2 regions of the Mesorhizobium sp. W067 genome follow, and region 1 is predicted to be linked to the other one. Evidence: riboswitches for the same ligand, from Rfam matches in the RefSeq annotation. Region 1 holds a riboswitch; the other holds the start of a gene.

Region 1 (6,411 bases):
CGATGAGGCGGTCGACCGTTTCGGCGAATTCGGAGGCGCCGCGCGGGCCGTGCCGCATCTGGCCGGCGATGAAACGCGCATTGACGGCTCGCGCCCGCACAACCCGCGACACAGCCTCGCCGACCGAGCGCGGCTTCGGCTTGTGCGGGTCGGTGGTGTCGAGCACGATGACGTCGGCATTTCGGCCGAGCGTCGCAAGTGCAGCCGAAAAGCCGCCGATGAAGGCGACGTCGGCGGAGCCCTCGAGAATGTCGCGGCCGGGATCGTCGCCGGTGTGGACGAGCAGATCGGCCTCGGCGACGCGGGTCTCGAAAGCGCCGGGGGAGGCGATGCCTTCGCCCTCTGCGCCGCCATAAGCATGTGATGTCGCATCGAGATAGGCGCGGCCGATTTCTTCGCGCCCGACCCAGTCGCCGCTGGACAGCAGGTCCTCGACGCCGGCGCCGTAGGTGCCGGGCGAGGTGCCGAAGATGCGCGGGCCGATCTTGCCATCGGCACGGGTTCTGGCGGCGAGCGGGTTTTCCGAATCGTCCTCGTCGCGCGCGGCAACGGCGTTGGCGGCGGCGTCGATCAGCGCGATCTGGGTCGGGAACATGTCGCGGAACAGACCCGAAATCCGCCAGGTGACATCGACGCGCGGGCGACCGAGCGTGGCCGGCGGCAGCACTTCGATGCCGGTGATGCGGCCGGTGGCCGAATCCCATTGCGGCCGGCAGCCCATCAGCGCCAGGCCTTGCGCGATCTCCTCGCCGCCGGTGCGCAGCGAGGCCGAGCCCCAGAGGTCGATGACCAGCGAGCGCGGCCAGTCGCCATGCGACTGCATATAGCCGCGCACGACTTCTTCTGCCGCCGCCTTTCCCAGATCGTAGGCGGTCGGCGTCGGCATGGTGCGCGGGTCGGAGGTGAACAGGTTGCGGCCGGTGGGCAGCACGTCGGAGCGGCCACGCGCCGGTGCGCCCGCCGGACCCGCCTTGATGTGACGGCCGTCGAGCGCCGCCAGCAGCGCGGCCTTCTCGGCTTCGGCGCTTTGCCGGCGCATGGCGTCGGGTTCGTCGTCTGGCGCGCGGCCATAAATATGCAGGCCGTCCTTGATGGCGAAATCCTTGAGGTCGCAGAGCCAGGCGTCGATGCGGCGCAGCGCCTCGTCGGGCGCATCGGTTCCGGCGACGCCGGCTTCGGAGGCGAAGCCGGTCTTTTGCGCCGTGTCGACGATCAGCTTGGCCAGACGATCGCGGCGGCGGCGGTCGAGGCCGTCGGCCTGGGCATATTCGTCGACGAGGCGTTCGAGCTTGTGCTGCCCTTCGTCGAGGCCGGCACCGGTCAGCCGCGGCGGCAGATGGCCAAGCGTGACGGCGGCGATACGCCGCTTCGCCTGCGCCGCTTCGCCGGGATTGGAGACGATGAAGGGGTAAATGACGGGCAACGAGCCGGTGACGATCTCGGGGAAGCAGTTTTGTGAGAGCGCTACCGTCTTGCCGGGCAGCCATTCCAGCGTGCCATGGGCGCCGACATGGATGAGAGCATGGATGCGGAGCGATTTGCGCAGCCACAGGCCGAAGGCCAGCAGATCGTGGCGCGGCGGCAGCGTCGGGTCGTGGTAGTCGGCGCGGCGGTCGGCCGAGCGGCCACGGTCGGGGGCGAGAGCGACAGTGATGTTGCCGAAGGTGGCGGCGCGGAAAGGGAAGCCGCTCTTGCCCTCCCCCTTGTGGGGAGGGTGGCCCGCAGGGCCGGGTGGGGGTGGTGCACCGCTACCCCCACCCCGTTTCGCGCCATCCGCTTCGCGAATGTCGCGAACCGACCCTCCCCACAAGGGGGAGCGTGAAGGAGCACCCCATGCCGCCTCGACTGCAGCCAGTGCCTCAGCCGGCAAATCCTTCGAGAAGTCCAGATACTCTTCCAGCCCCAGCCCACCATCGCTCCGCTCCAACGCGTCCAGCAGCGCACGCGGCGTTTCTGGAATCCCGTCAACGCGATAGCCCTGCTCCTTCAGGTCATGCAGCATGGCCAGCACGCTGGACGGCACATCCAGGCCCACTGCATAGCCAGTGCGGCCGGGCGCGCTCGGATAGTCCGGAATGAGGATCGCCAACTTACGCGTCGCGCGGGGCGTCTGCTGCAACCGTGTGAACGCCGCTAGCCTGTCCGCCACTTGCGCCACGCGATCCGGTTCCGGGCGGTTGGCGAAGGCGCGGTGGCCGAGCGCCGGGTCGGTCTCGCTCTCGCCCTTGAAGGAAATCGCGCTGGCGAGGATGCGGCCGTCGAGTTCGGGCAGCACGACATGCATGGCGAGGTCGGCGGGCGCCAGGCCGCGCTGGTTGTTGTCCCAGACGTCGCGGCGGGTGGTGGCGACGATGACCTGGAAGACAGGCACGCCGGCGCGGTCGAACAAGGTTTCGACGCCCGGTTCGGCGCCGGAAGCGAAGGCGGTCGCGGTGATGATGGCGGCGGGGTTGAGCGCGGCCAGAGCAGTTTCGACGAAGGCCAGGGAGGTCGGGTCTTTGAGGCTGGAGACGAAGATCGGGATCGGTCTCATGCCGCGCTGGCGGAGTGCATCAAAGAGGGCATCGATTGGCGCGACATCGGCGGCCAGCAGCATCGAGCGGTAGAAGAGGATGGGGATGATGGGAGGGTTGATGTTGTCTGCGCCGAGTTCCCGCCCACCCCCCTCTGTCCTGCCGGACATCTCCCCCGCAAGGGGGGAGATTGCGCTGTCATCGACGCTTTCGCCGATCGGGGATGTTGCAGAGGAATCTATTATCGGCTGGGCAGAAAAAGTGCCGAGGTCCGCGCCGGCTGATCTCCCCCCTTGCGGGGGAGATGTCCGGCAGGACAGAGGGGGGTGTGAAGGAACGCCGACATCGGCCAAATCCAACTTGCCTACGACGCCGCAGCCTGGCTCGTAATAGCCAGCTTTCGGCACGCTGACCGGCTCAGCCGCCGCCACATCGGACCCAGCCAACCCCGCTAGCCGCTGCACCAGCGCCGTCATATTCTCCGGGCCACCCTCGCGGAAATAACCAAGCAGGCCGTCCAACTCCTCGCGCGGCAGCGTCGAGGCTTCGATCAGCCTGAGATCCTCGTCGTGGCTTTCACCAGGCAGCAGCGCCAGCTTGATGCCGTTCGCACGGGCAGTCGCGGCAAGCTGGTCGCAGCCATAGCGCCACCAGTCGTAGCCGCCGAGGATGCGCACCAAAATCACCTTGGCGTGGCGGGCGACGCTGTCGAACCAGAGGTCCACGGACATGGGATGGCGCAGGTCGCGCAGCGCCGCCAGCCGCATCGACGGCAGGCGGGCGGCATCGGCCTTCCAGGCCGCCGCGAGGCCGGCGAGGTCGCTGTCGGTGAAGGACAGCGCCACGATATCCGCCGGCGTCTGCCGGAGATCAACCGGCTCGGCGAGATCGTCGAGCGAGGCGGAGGTCGTGGTGAGTATGTGCATCGCGGCTCGTGCCTGAGATCAACCGGCGAGTATACGCTCGATCGCCGGACGGTTCAGCCCCTTCAGGCCAATGACGACGAGACGCGAGCGGCGATCGTCCTCGGCCGTCCAGGCGCGGTCATAGTAATGGTTGACGCGTGGGCCGACGGCCTGCAGCAAAAGCCGCATCGGCTTGCCGCCGACGTCGACGAAGCCTTTTACACGCAACACGTTTTCCTGTTCGGCGGCGGTGGCGACGCGCTTGGCCAGGTCGTCGGGATTGGCGATCGAGGGGATGTCGACGATGAAGGTGTCGAAATCGTCATGCTCATGATCGAAAGCGCCGTCGTGATGCGACTTGCGGTTCTCGATGTCGTCTTCGACGGCGAGACCGAGGCCAAGCAGCACCGACGGGTCGACCTTGCCATGCGCAGTCGGCACGATTTTTACCGCGCGGGCGGAATGTTCATTGATGATGGCGTTGGCGCGGGCCGAACCGGGGGCGTCCATCAGATCGCTCTTCGACAGGATGATCAAATCGGCGCAGGCGATCTGGTCCTCGAACACTTCTTCGACAGGATCGTCATGGTCGAGCGTCTCGTCCTGAGCGCGCTGTGCCTGCAAAGCGTCCATGTCGTTGGCGACGCGGCCTTCGGCCAGCGCCGGGCCGTCTACCACGGCGATGACACCGTCGACGGTTACCCGGCTCTTCACGCTCGGCCACTGGAACGCCTGGACCAGCGGCTTGGGCAGAGCCAGGCCCGAGGTCTCGATCAGGATGTGGTCAACCTTCGGTGTCAGCGCGAGGATCTTGTCGAGGGCGGGCACGAAATCGTCGGCGACTGTACAGCAGATGCAGCCATTGGCCAGTTCGACGATGTTTTCCTCGGGGCAGGTGTCGATGCCGCAGCCTTTCAGGATTTCCCCGTCGATGCCGATGTCGCCGAACTCGTTGACGATGATGGCGATGCGCTTGCCGCCGGCATTTTCCAGGAGATGGCGGACCAGCGTCGTCTTGCCGGCGCCGAGGAAGCCTGTAACGACAGTGCAGGGAACACGGGAGAGGTTGGCGGCCGGGTTTGAAGCGTTCATCGTCAGTCCTTCAGCATATCGAGGGGTGGGATGCGGGCAACGAGGCCGCGCTTGAGGCTATCGGGCCGGCCGCGCCACGGGATGAGGCCGTCGGTCGAGGTCGCGAAGAGCTTTGCGCCGGTGACGAGGTCGGCGCCGCTGGTTGCGGTCAGATCGCCGAAGACATAGCTCCAGCAGCCGTCACGCAGGATGGCAGCGCTCAGCCGGCGCTTGCAATTGCCGAGGCATTCGGCGGTGCGGACCCGGATATCGCCGGCAGCGGCGAGGCGCGTGTCGTCGGCCAGCAGTTCGCCGGCGCGGGGGTGAGCGTCTGAGCCGGTTTCATCGCGGCATGAGGCGCAGACGATGACGGTCACGCCGGCCAACGCGTCGCTATCGGCAGACGAAACATCCGCTGTGCCAGCCGAAAAACTGCTGTTCTGGTCCAAAAACCGTGCTCCTTGCCCGGAAACCCGCCAGGCGATCGGATACTTTGTCTCAGACGGCAGGTCTCCTGGCTCGCGGGTCATCGCCTTGGTTAGCCGCCTTCCCGGTGTTACCCAGTGGCATTCGGCCTTGGCTCTTCGCTTACAGTTGCGGGGACAGCCGCGGATTTGGGATTTTGTCCCGCACCGCATTCCCTCTTGGCCCTTGCCGTTGCGGGCAGGGGACCGTCTGGAGCGGATTTAGGCCGTTGCGGGGAGTTGTGTCAACGCGCTGCTACGACATGGCGATGTCGGCCAGGGGTTTCCCCAGATTGCCGGCCGGCGTCACTTCGATGCGCTCAAGGCCAAGCCAGCCCTGCATCTGCTTTAGTTCCTCGAAAAGCTGTGCGGTGGTCTCAGGCGGTGCGCCTGCTTCGGCATAGGCGGCGTGGACGCGTAAGACACTCGCAGGCCGGTCGGCCTTCAGATCGACGCGGGCGACGATCCGGTCGCCGAGCAGGAAGGGCAGCACGTAGTAGCCATATTGCCGCTTGTCGGCCGGGGTGTAGATCTCGATGCGGTAGTGGAAATCGAACAGGCGCTCGGTGCGCGAGCGCTCGAAGACCACCGGATCGAAGGGCGCCAGTAGCGCGCGGGCGTCGATCTTTCGCGGCAGACGGGCGTCCTTATAGAGGTAAGCCGGCTTGTCCCAGCCTTCGACGTTTACCGGCAGCAACTCGCCCATCTCGACCAGTTCCTCCAACCGGCCCTTCATGTCGGCTGGCGACAAGCGGAAATAATCGCGCAGGTCACCCGACGTCGCGATGCCGTGGGCGCGGGCGGAAATGCGCAGCAATTCGCGGTGCGCGTCCTCGGCCGCCGGCACCGGCAGGTCGAGGATCGCCTGCGGCAGCACGCGCTCGGGCAGGTCGTAGAAGCGCTCGAAGCCACGGCGGTGCGCCGTGGTGATGCGTCCGGCCCAGAAGAGCCATTCGAAGGCGTGCTTGGCGTGGCTCCAGCCCCACCAGCCGCCCGAACCTTTCTGGCCCTCCAGTGCCGAAGCGGCAATCGGGCCGCGCTCGGCGACCGCGCGGTAGATGTCTTCAATATAGGCGGCGTGTTCGCGGCCCCATTTGGCCAGCCCCAGATACATTTCGTCGCCCTGCTCGGCGCGCTGCATGCGCCAGCGCATCAACGGGTAGGTCTCGACCGGCAGGAACGAGGCCTCATGCGCCCAGTACTCGAACACGGTGCGCTTGCGGGTGATTGCGGCATTGTCGAGCAGGGTGAGCGGGTAGGGGCCAAGGCGCGAATAGAGCGGCATATAGTGGGCGCGCACCACGGCGCTGACGGAATCGATCTGCAGCAGGCCGGTGCGCGACAGCACGCGGGCGAGGTGGCGGCGATCGGGCGTGCCGACCGGGCGGGGATCGAGAAATCCTTGCGCGGCGAGCCCGATGCGCCTGGCCGTGGGGAGTGAGATTTTGTCCTTCGTCA
Region 2 (6,411 bases), 2.8 Mb from region 1:
ATTTCGAGCGCCGACAACGGTTTCGAGCAGCAGGCAAGGATGAAACCGTCATCGATCTCGTGGTCGAGGATGCCGCCATTGTGGCTCATCTCGACTTCGCCGGAGACCTTCTTCACCTTGCAGGTGCCGCACAGGCCGAACTCGCAGGCGGCGGGAATCCGCACGCCCGAGCTGCGCGCGGTCTGCAGCACGGTCTGGCCGGCGACGCATTCGGCATCGACCTCCGAAAGCGAGAAGCGGATCGGCGTCACGGCTTCGACAGGTGCAGCGATGCCGTCCTCGACCGGGGAGGCAATCGGCGCCGGAATTTCCTCCACCACAGGCGCGGCAAAGCTCTCCTGATGGTATTTCGTCATGTCGAAGCCGGCGGCATCCAGCATGCCGCGCACGGCGCGCATGAACGGATCGGGGCCGCAGCAGAAGATTTCGCGCTCGCGGAAATCCGGAGCCAGCAAGGGCAGCCGGATCGCGTCGATGCGCCCCATATGACCGTACCAGCCCTCGCGGCTGGAACGTTCCTCGATCATGAAGCCGAGCGACAGGCCGGGCATATGGCCGCCGAGCAGTTCGAGTTCCTTGCGGAATATGATCTCTTCGGCACGCCGCGCGCAGTTGACGAAACCGACATCGGTCCATGGCGCGCAGTCGTTCAGCCAGCGCAGCATCGACATCATCGGCGTCACGCCGGAGCCAGCCGAAATGAACAGGTATTTGGCCGCCGGGTGGCTGTGCAACGAGAAGTCGCCCGCCGGTCCATAGGCCTTGACGTGCGAACCGGGTGCCAGATGGTCGAACATCCAGCGCGTGCCGATGCTGCCGGCCTGCGCCTTGATCGTCACCGCGATCGAAAACGGCCGCGATGGCGACGACGACAGCGTGTAGGTGCGCATCAGCGGCCCGTCCGGTGTCGGCAGTTCCAGCGTCAGGAACTGGCCCGGCTTGTAGCGGAACCAGGTCTGGTTGTCGGAGCGGAAGGTGAAGGTCTTGACGTCGGGCGCCTCGTCGCTGACGCCGATCACTTCCAGCACCTGCAGCCTATCGTTCCACGGCGCCATCTGGTCGAGATGGCGATAGAGCCCAAGATCCGTCATCGCATTCATCCTCTGGTCCCTCTTCGCCTGCTCCAGCTCACGCGACGCTGCGCAGCGCCGGCCGGCCGCCTTCGGCAAGGCGCGGGCCGATGAAGGCCGCGTACCATTCGACGAACTGGATCACGCCGCCCTCATGCAGCTCCGAATAGGGGCCGGGCTCATAGGCCGGCGACAGGATGCCGAAGGCGTTTTCCTCGACGATGCGGCGGTCCTGGTCGTTGGTCTCGGTCCAGACGTGGGTGAGCTCTTCAAGGTTGTAGTCGACGCCCTCGACCGCATCCTTGTGCACCAGCCACTTGGTCGTCACCGCGGTTTGCGTGGCGCTGATCGGCAGCACCCGGAAGGTGACCGCATGGTCGATCAGGATGTGGTTCCAGGTCGTCGGATAGTGGTAGTGCATCAAGGTGCCGATGCGGTCGGCGGCAACAGTGTCGGAGAGGTTCTTCGTCACCGCGCACCTGCCCGTCATCGTATAGCTGACGGCATCGCGCAGCAGCGGCGCGCGGGTGGCGCGGTACTGTCCGGCCGGATCGATGCGGAACTTGCTCGGCAGGCCCGCCGCCTCGCATTTCGCCCAGTGCGCCAGCATCTCCGGATCGCTGTCGGCGCCCTGTACGCCGGTCACCGTCGGCGCTTCCGGGAAGGTCTTGCACAGCTCCGGATGATTGCCGGCGCAGTGATAGCATTCGCGGTTGTTTTCCCAGACCAGCTTCCAGTTGCCCTTCTCGACGATCGTGCTCTCGAAGGCGACCTTGGCTTCGCTCAGCCGGTGCGGCTTGAGGTAGGGCTCGATCATGGCGCGCATCGGCGCGAAGTCGGCAGGTTCTTTCGCCAGGCAGATGAAGATGTAACCGCCGACGCTTTCGCAGGCGACCGGCTTCAGGCCGAACTGGCTCTTGTCGAAGCCGTCGGCCATCTGGCGGGCGAACAGCAGCCGGCCGTCCAGCTCGTAGGTCCACTGGTGATAGGGGCAGACAAGCTTTGCCGCCATGCCCTTCTCAGTGTTGCAGACACGGCTGCCGCGATGGCGGCAGGAATTGTGAAAGGCGTTGATGTTGCCCTTCTGGTCGCGGACCAGCACCACCGGATAATCGCCGATCTGCACGGTGATATAGCTGCCGGGCTTCGGCAGTTCGCAATCATGGCCGATGAACAGCCAGTCGCGATACCAGATAAGCTCCATGTCGAGCTTGAAATAGTCCGGGTCGGTGTAGAAGGGCTGTTCCAGCGAAAAGCCTTGCTTGCGGCCGTTCAGGAGCCTCAGCATGTCGTTGCGCGTATCCATAGTTCTGTCCTCGTGGTTTAAGGACTGAACTTGGTGGTGATGGAGGAAGGATCGGACGCAGGCCGGCGCGGCGCCGGACATGCACTATCCACCTCTTGACCGCCCACCGCGATCAGTCGAGTCTAGGCATCTCCGGCTGGTTTCCGGGCTCTGGAGTTGTCCTTGCGGACCATCGCGACACCTTCCCAGGCTCTTGCCCAGTGGTCTCCCGTTGCGACTTGAACTCCACCACCGTTGCGGGGGCAGCGCCGGATTCTGACCGGCTTCCCAATTCTCCGCTGCGTCGTCACGAAGCGGCACCTGAGATGCGATCATCTAATCACGGCAGCGATCGCGACGTCGGCATGAAAGCGACATCATATCCATGCGGCGCGACACGCGCGGCTTACGCCCCCCGCCCCCGGTCAAAGAGCTGAGACGTTTCTTGCGACGCCATCATCGCCGTTTCGAATCGCTGCCGATCCAGTTCGATCGCGGGCAAAAATGGCTCAACGGTATCGAAAAGTTACTATTAGCAATCTCTAATCGAACCGAACGGTTCGTTTCTGTTGACAATGCGTGCAGGACGGTGTGGACGACGGCCCGGAAACCGACGTCGGAGCGAACCACTCGGTTCGGCATAAGCGACTGAAAACAATGCGATAAATGACCATAGAGGAACTTCCTGGCACAATTTCAAGGTGCAGGACCGTGGTCCACACGGAACAACTTCGTGATTGGAAACCAGCCTATGGCTTTCCCACATCGGGGCTGTCCGATCGACGCGAATTCCTCCCAAGACACGCCGCTAGACGGACAGACAAACTGGAGTACTAAAAATGAAAAAGATCATCCTCACTGCCGCAGCCGTTTTGGCGGTCACCGGCAGCGCCTTCGCCGGTAGCGACAATTACGGTTCCAATGGTGCGAACCAGTCAGCCGTCTCGGTCGACAGCTCGTATACGGCTTCCATTCAGAAGCCGGCGCACGCTGACAAGCAGCCTGTCGTTCAGGGCGCCGACCGCGACCTCTACGGCAATCGCTGATCCCGACCAAAGAAGGACGGCTAACCCGTCGCTCTCGGGATCCCAAAAAATTCAGGAGTATTTGAAATGAAAAAGATCATCCTTGCTGCCGCCGCCGTTTTGGCCATCTCCGGTAGCGCTTTCGCCGGCAGCGACAACTACGGTTCGAACGGCGCCAACCAGCCTGCGATTACGTCGACCGATAGTGGCCATACGGCTTCGGTTGAGAAGTCGGCTCCAGCCGAGCAGGCGCCTGCCCACGGTGCCGACCGTAACCTTTTCGGCCGCTAAAAGCCGGTTTCCGGCACGTGGCGGGCTTATCTGCTGCAGCTGGCGGCATCAGAAAAATTCAGGAGACTAAAATGAAGAAGATCGTTCTTGCCACCGCAGCCGTTCTGGCTGTTTCGAGCGCTGCCTTTGCCGGCAGCGACAATTATGGCTCCAATGGCGCCAACCAGCCGGCCGCTGCCGTCGACACCACCCGCACTTCGTCGACCGGCACCAACTCGGCGGTCTACAAGCTGCTGAACTCGTCGAACGACCAACAGAAGTTCGTTCCTCAGAGCAGCGACAGGGATCGGTTCGGCAACAACTAATAGCCGAAGCTTAAAAAAGAGCGGCGGGCCTGGCCCGCCGCTCTTTTTTCATGCCTGTACGACGCAGCTATCTCAAGCCGCCTTCACTTCCACCGGCTTCAGCGAGAAGGAGTGCCCATCGGCGTCGAAGATGTGCAGGTCCCCGGCATCTGCGGTCAGTCGCAGCTTTGCCCCGCGCCTGACCTCGACATTGCCGGGCAGCTTGGTCACCAACGGCAGGTCAGCGCGGCCGATATCGACATAGACAAGCTGCACCTCGCCGAGTTGCTCGACATAGTCCACCACGCCCTCGAAAAGATATTCCGCGCCGGTGGCGGCCGACAGATCCTCCGGCCGCACGCCGAAGCTGACTGCCGCACCCCTTGCTGACGCCGGCGTTGCGATCGGCACCGTTGCCTTGCGGCCGCCGACATGGCTGACGATTGTCGGGTTGCCCGTCCTGTCGATTGTCGCCGGCAGGATGTTCATGGCCGGCGAGCCGATGAACTGGGCAACGAACAGATTGCCGGGCTTCTTGTAGAGGTCCATCGGCGTGCCGACCTGCTCGATATGGCCATCCTTCAGCACGACGATGCGGTCGGCGAGCGTCATCGCTTCGACCTGATCGTGGGTGACGTAGATCATGGTCGTGGCAGGCATCGATTCCTTGAGCTTGGCGATCTCGATGCGGGTCGCGACGCGCAGCGCCGCGTCGAGATTCGACAGCGGCTCGTCGAACAGGAACACTTTCGGATTGCGCACGATGGCGCGACCGATTGCGACACGCTGGCGCTGGCCGCCCGACATCGCCTTGGGCAGGCGGTCGAGATATTTGGTCAGCTGCAGGATTTCGGCGGCCTGCCGCACCCGCTTGTCGATCTCGGCCTTGCTTTCCTTGCCGATCTTCATCGAGAAGGCCATGTTGTCGTAGACGGTCATGTGCGGATAGAGCGCATAGGACTGGAACACCATGGCAATGCCGCGCTTGGAAGGCGGCACGTCGTTCACCACCTCGCCGGCGATCTTCAGCTCGCCGGAGGTGATCTCCTCAAGCCCGGCGATGGACCGCAGCAAGGTCGACTTGCCGCAACCCGACGGGCCGACGAAGACGATGAACTCGCCCGACTTTATGTCGAGGTCGATGCCGTGGAGAATGTGCAGATTGCCGTATGATTTCTTCACCTGTCTCAGCGTGACATCGGCCATAATTTCCTCCCAGTGATTTCCCTAGAGAACCTGGATTTCCTCAAAAAATCCAGTTTCGTCAAAAACTCAGTCGATGCGCCCGAACCAGGCGCCGTAGCCGCCGAGGCGGATGGAACCTGTGCCGGATTGTCCCGAAAAACCGTGCCCGGCCAATGGCAGCAGCGCCTGACCACCGAGATCGACCTCGGCCGGCTTGCTGGCCAGATTGAAGACGCAGACGATCTGCTCATTGCCCTCACGGCGGGTGAAGGCGACGGTGTCGCCCTCGCTTTCGATGAACTCGATATCGCCTTTGGCCAGGGCCGGATGCTGGCGGCGGAAACCGAGAAAGCGCCGGTAGTGCTCGAGCAGCGAGGCCGCGTCGCCCTGCTGAACATTGACCGCTTGCGACAAGTGCTTGCCCGGCACCGGCAGCCAGGGCTTGGCCGTCGAAAAGCCGGCATTGCTGGCGGTTGCATCCCACACCATCGGCGTGCGGCAGCCGTCGCGGCCCTTGAATTCGGGCCAGAAGCGAATGCCGTAGGGGTCCTGCAGATCCTCGAACTGCAACTCGGCTTCGCCCAGCCCAAGCTCCTCTCCCTGATAGAGGCAGACCGAACCGCGCAGCGACATCAGCAGCGCCGAGATAACCTTCAGATAGGCAGCCGGGTCGGCCTCGTCGGCGGCCCAGCGCGAGGCCGGACGCATCACGTCGTGGTTGGAAAATGCCCAGCACGACCAGCCGTCGCTGGCGACCTTGCCGAAGGCTTCCAGCACCTGGCGCACCTTGGCGGCGCTGATCTTTTCCGGCGCCAGGAAATCGAAGGAATAGCACATGTGGACGCGTTTGCCGCCGGCGGTGTAGGCGGCGACCACTTCCAGCCCACGCTGCGAATCGCCGACTTCGCCGACTGCGGCGGTTGCCGGATATTCGTCGAGCAGCGCCCGGAACCGTTCGAGGAAGGCAAGGTTTTCCGGCCGGCTCTTGTCGTAGATATGGTCCTGGTAGTTGTAGGGATTGACCGCAGGTGCTGTCTGGTCGTTGCGCTCTTCGGGCGGCAGCGGCGGATTGTTCTCCAGCCCTTGGCTGTGGAAGTAGAAATTGATGGTGTCGAGGCGGAAGCCGTCGACGCCGCGCTCCAGCCAGAAGCGGGTGACGTCGAGCAGCGCGTCCTGGACCTGCAGATTGTGGAAGTTGAGGTCCGGCTGCTCGGACAGGAAATTATGCAGATAATATTGCTGGCGGCTGGTGTCCCACTGCCAGGCCGAGC

Evidence for each region. A riboswitch is a leader RNA that binds a small molecule or an ion and turns the genes downstream of it on or off. The one in region 1 is predicted to bind cobalamin.
Region 2: another riboswitch for cobalamin. It lies ahead of ACYG97_RS26075 (aromatic ring-hydroxylating oxygenase subunit alpha); the one in region 1 lies ahead of ACYG97_RS12425 (DUF1636 family protein).

The regions. Positions count from the first base shown of each region.
Region 1 covers NZ_JBTTII010000001.1:2,514,480-2,520,890, reverse strand. The annotation lists gene cobN (cobaltochelatase subunit CobN) at 1-3,439, opposite strand, end outside; gene cobW (cobalamin biosynthesis protein CobW) at 3,458-4,510, opposite strand; gene ACYG97_RS12425 (DUF1636 family protein) at 4,513-4,938, opposite strand; cobalamin riboswitch at 4,977-5,180, opposite strand; gene ACYG97_RS12420 (winged helix-turn-helix domain-containing protein) at 5,210-6,411, opposite strand, start outside.
Region 2 covers NZ_JBTTII010000001.1:5,327,747-5,334,157, reverse strand. The annotation lists gene ACYG97_RS26080 (FAD-binding oxidoreductase) at 1-1,091, opposite strand, end outside; gene ACYG97_RS26075 (aromatic ring-hydroxylating oxygenase subunit alpha) at 1,129-2,376, opposite strand; cobalamin riboswitch at 2,494-2,695, opposite strand; gene ACYG97_RS26070 (DUF680 domain-containing protein) at 3,195-3,401, shown strand; gene ACYG97_RS26065 (DUF680 domain-containing protein) at 3,468-3,671, shown strand; gene ACYG97_RS26060 (DUF680 domain-containing protein) at 3,743-3,976, shown strand; gene ACYG97_RS26055 (ABC transporter ATP-binding protein) at 4,049-5,161, opposite strand; gene bglA (beta-galactosidase BglA) at 5,228-6,411, opposite strand, start outside.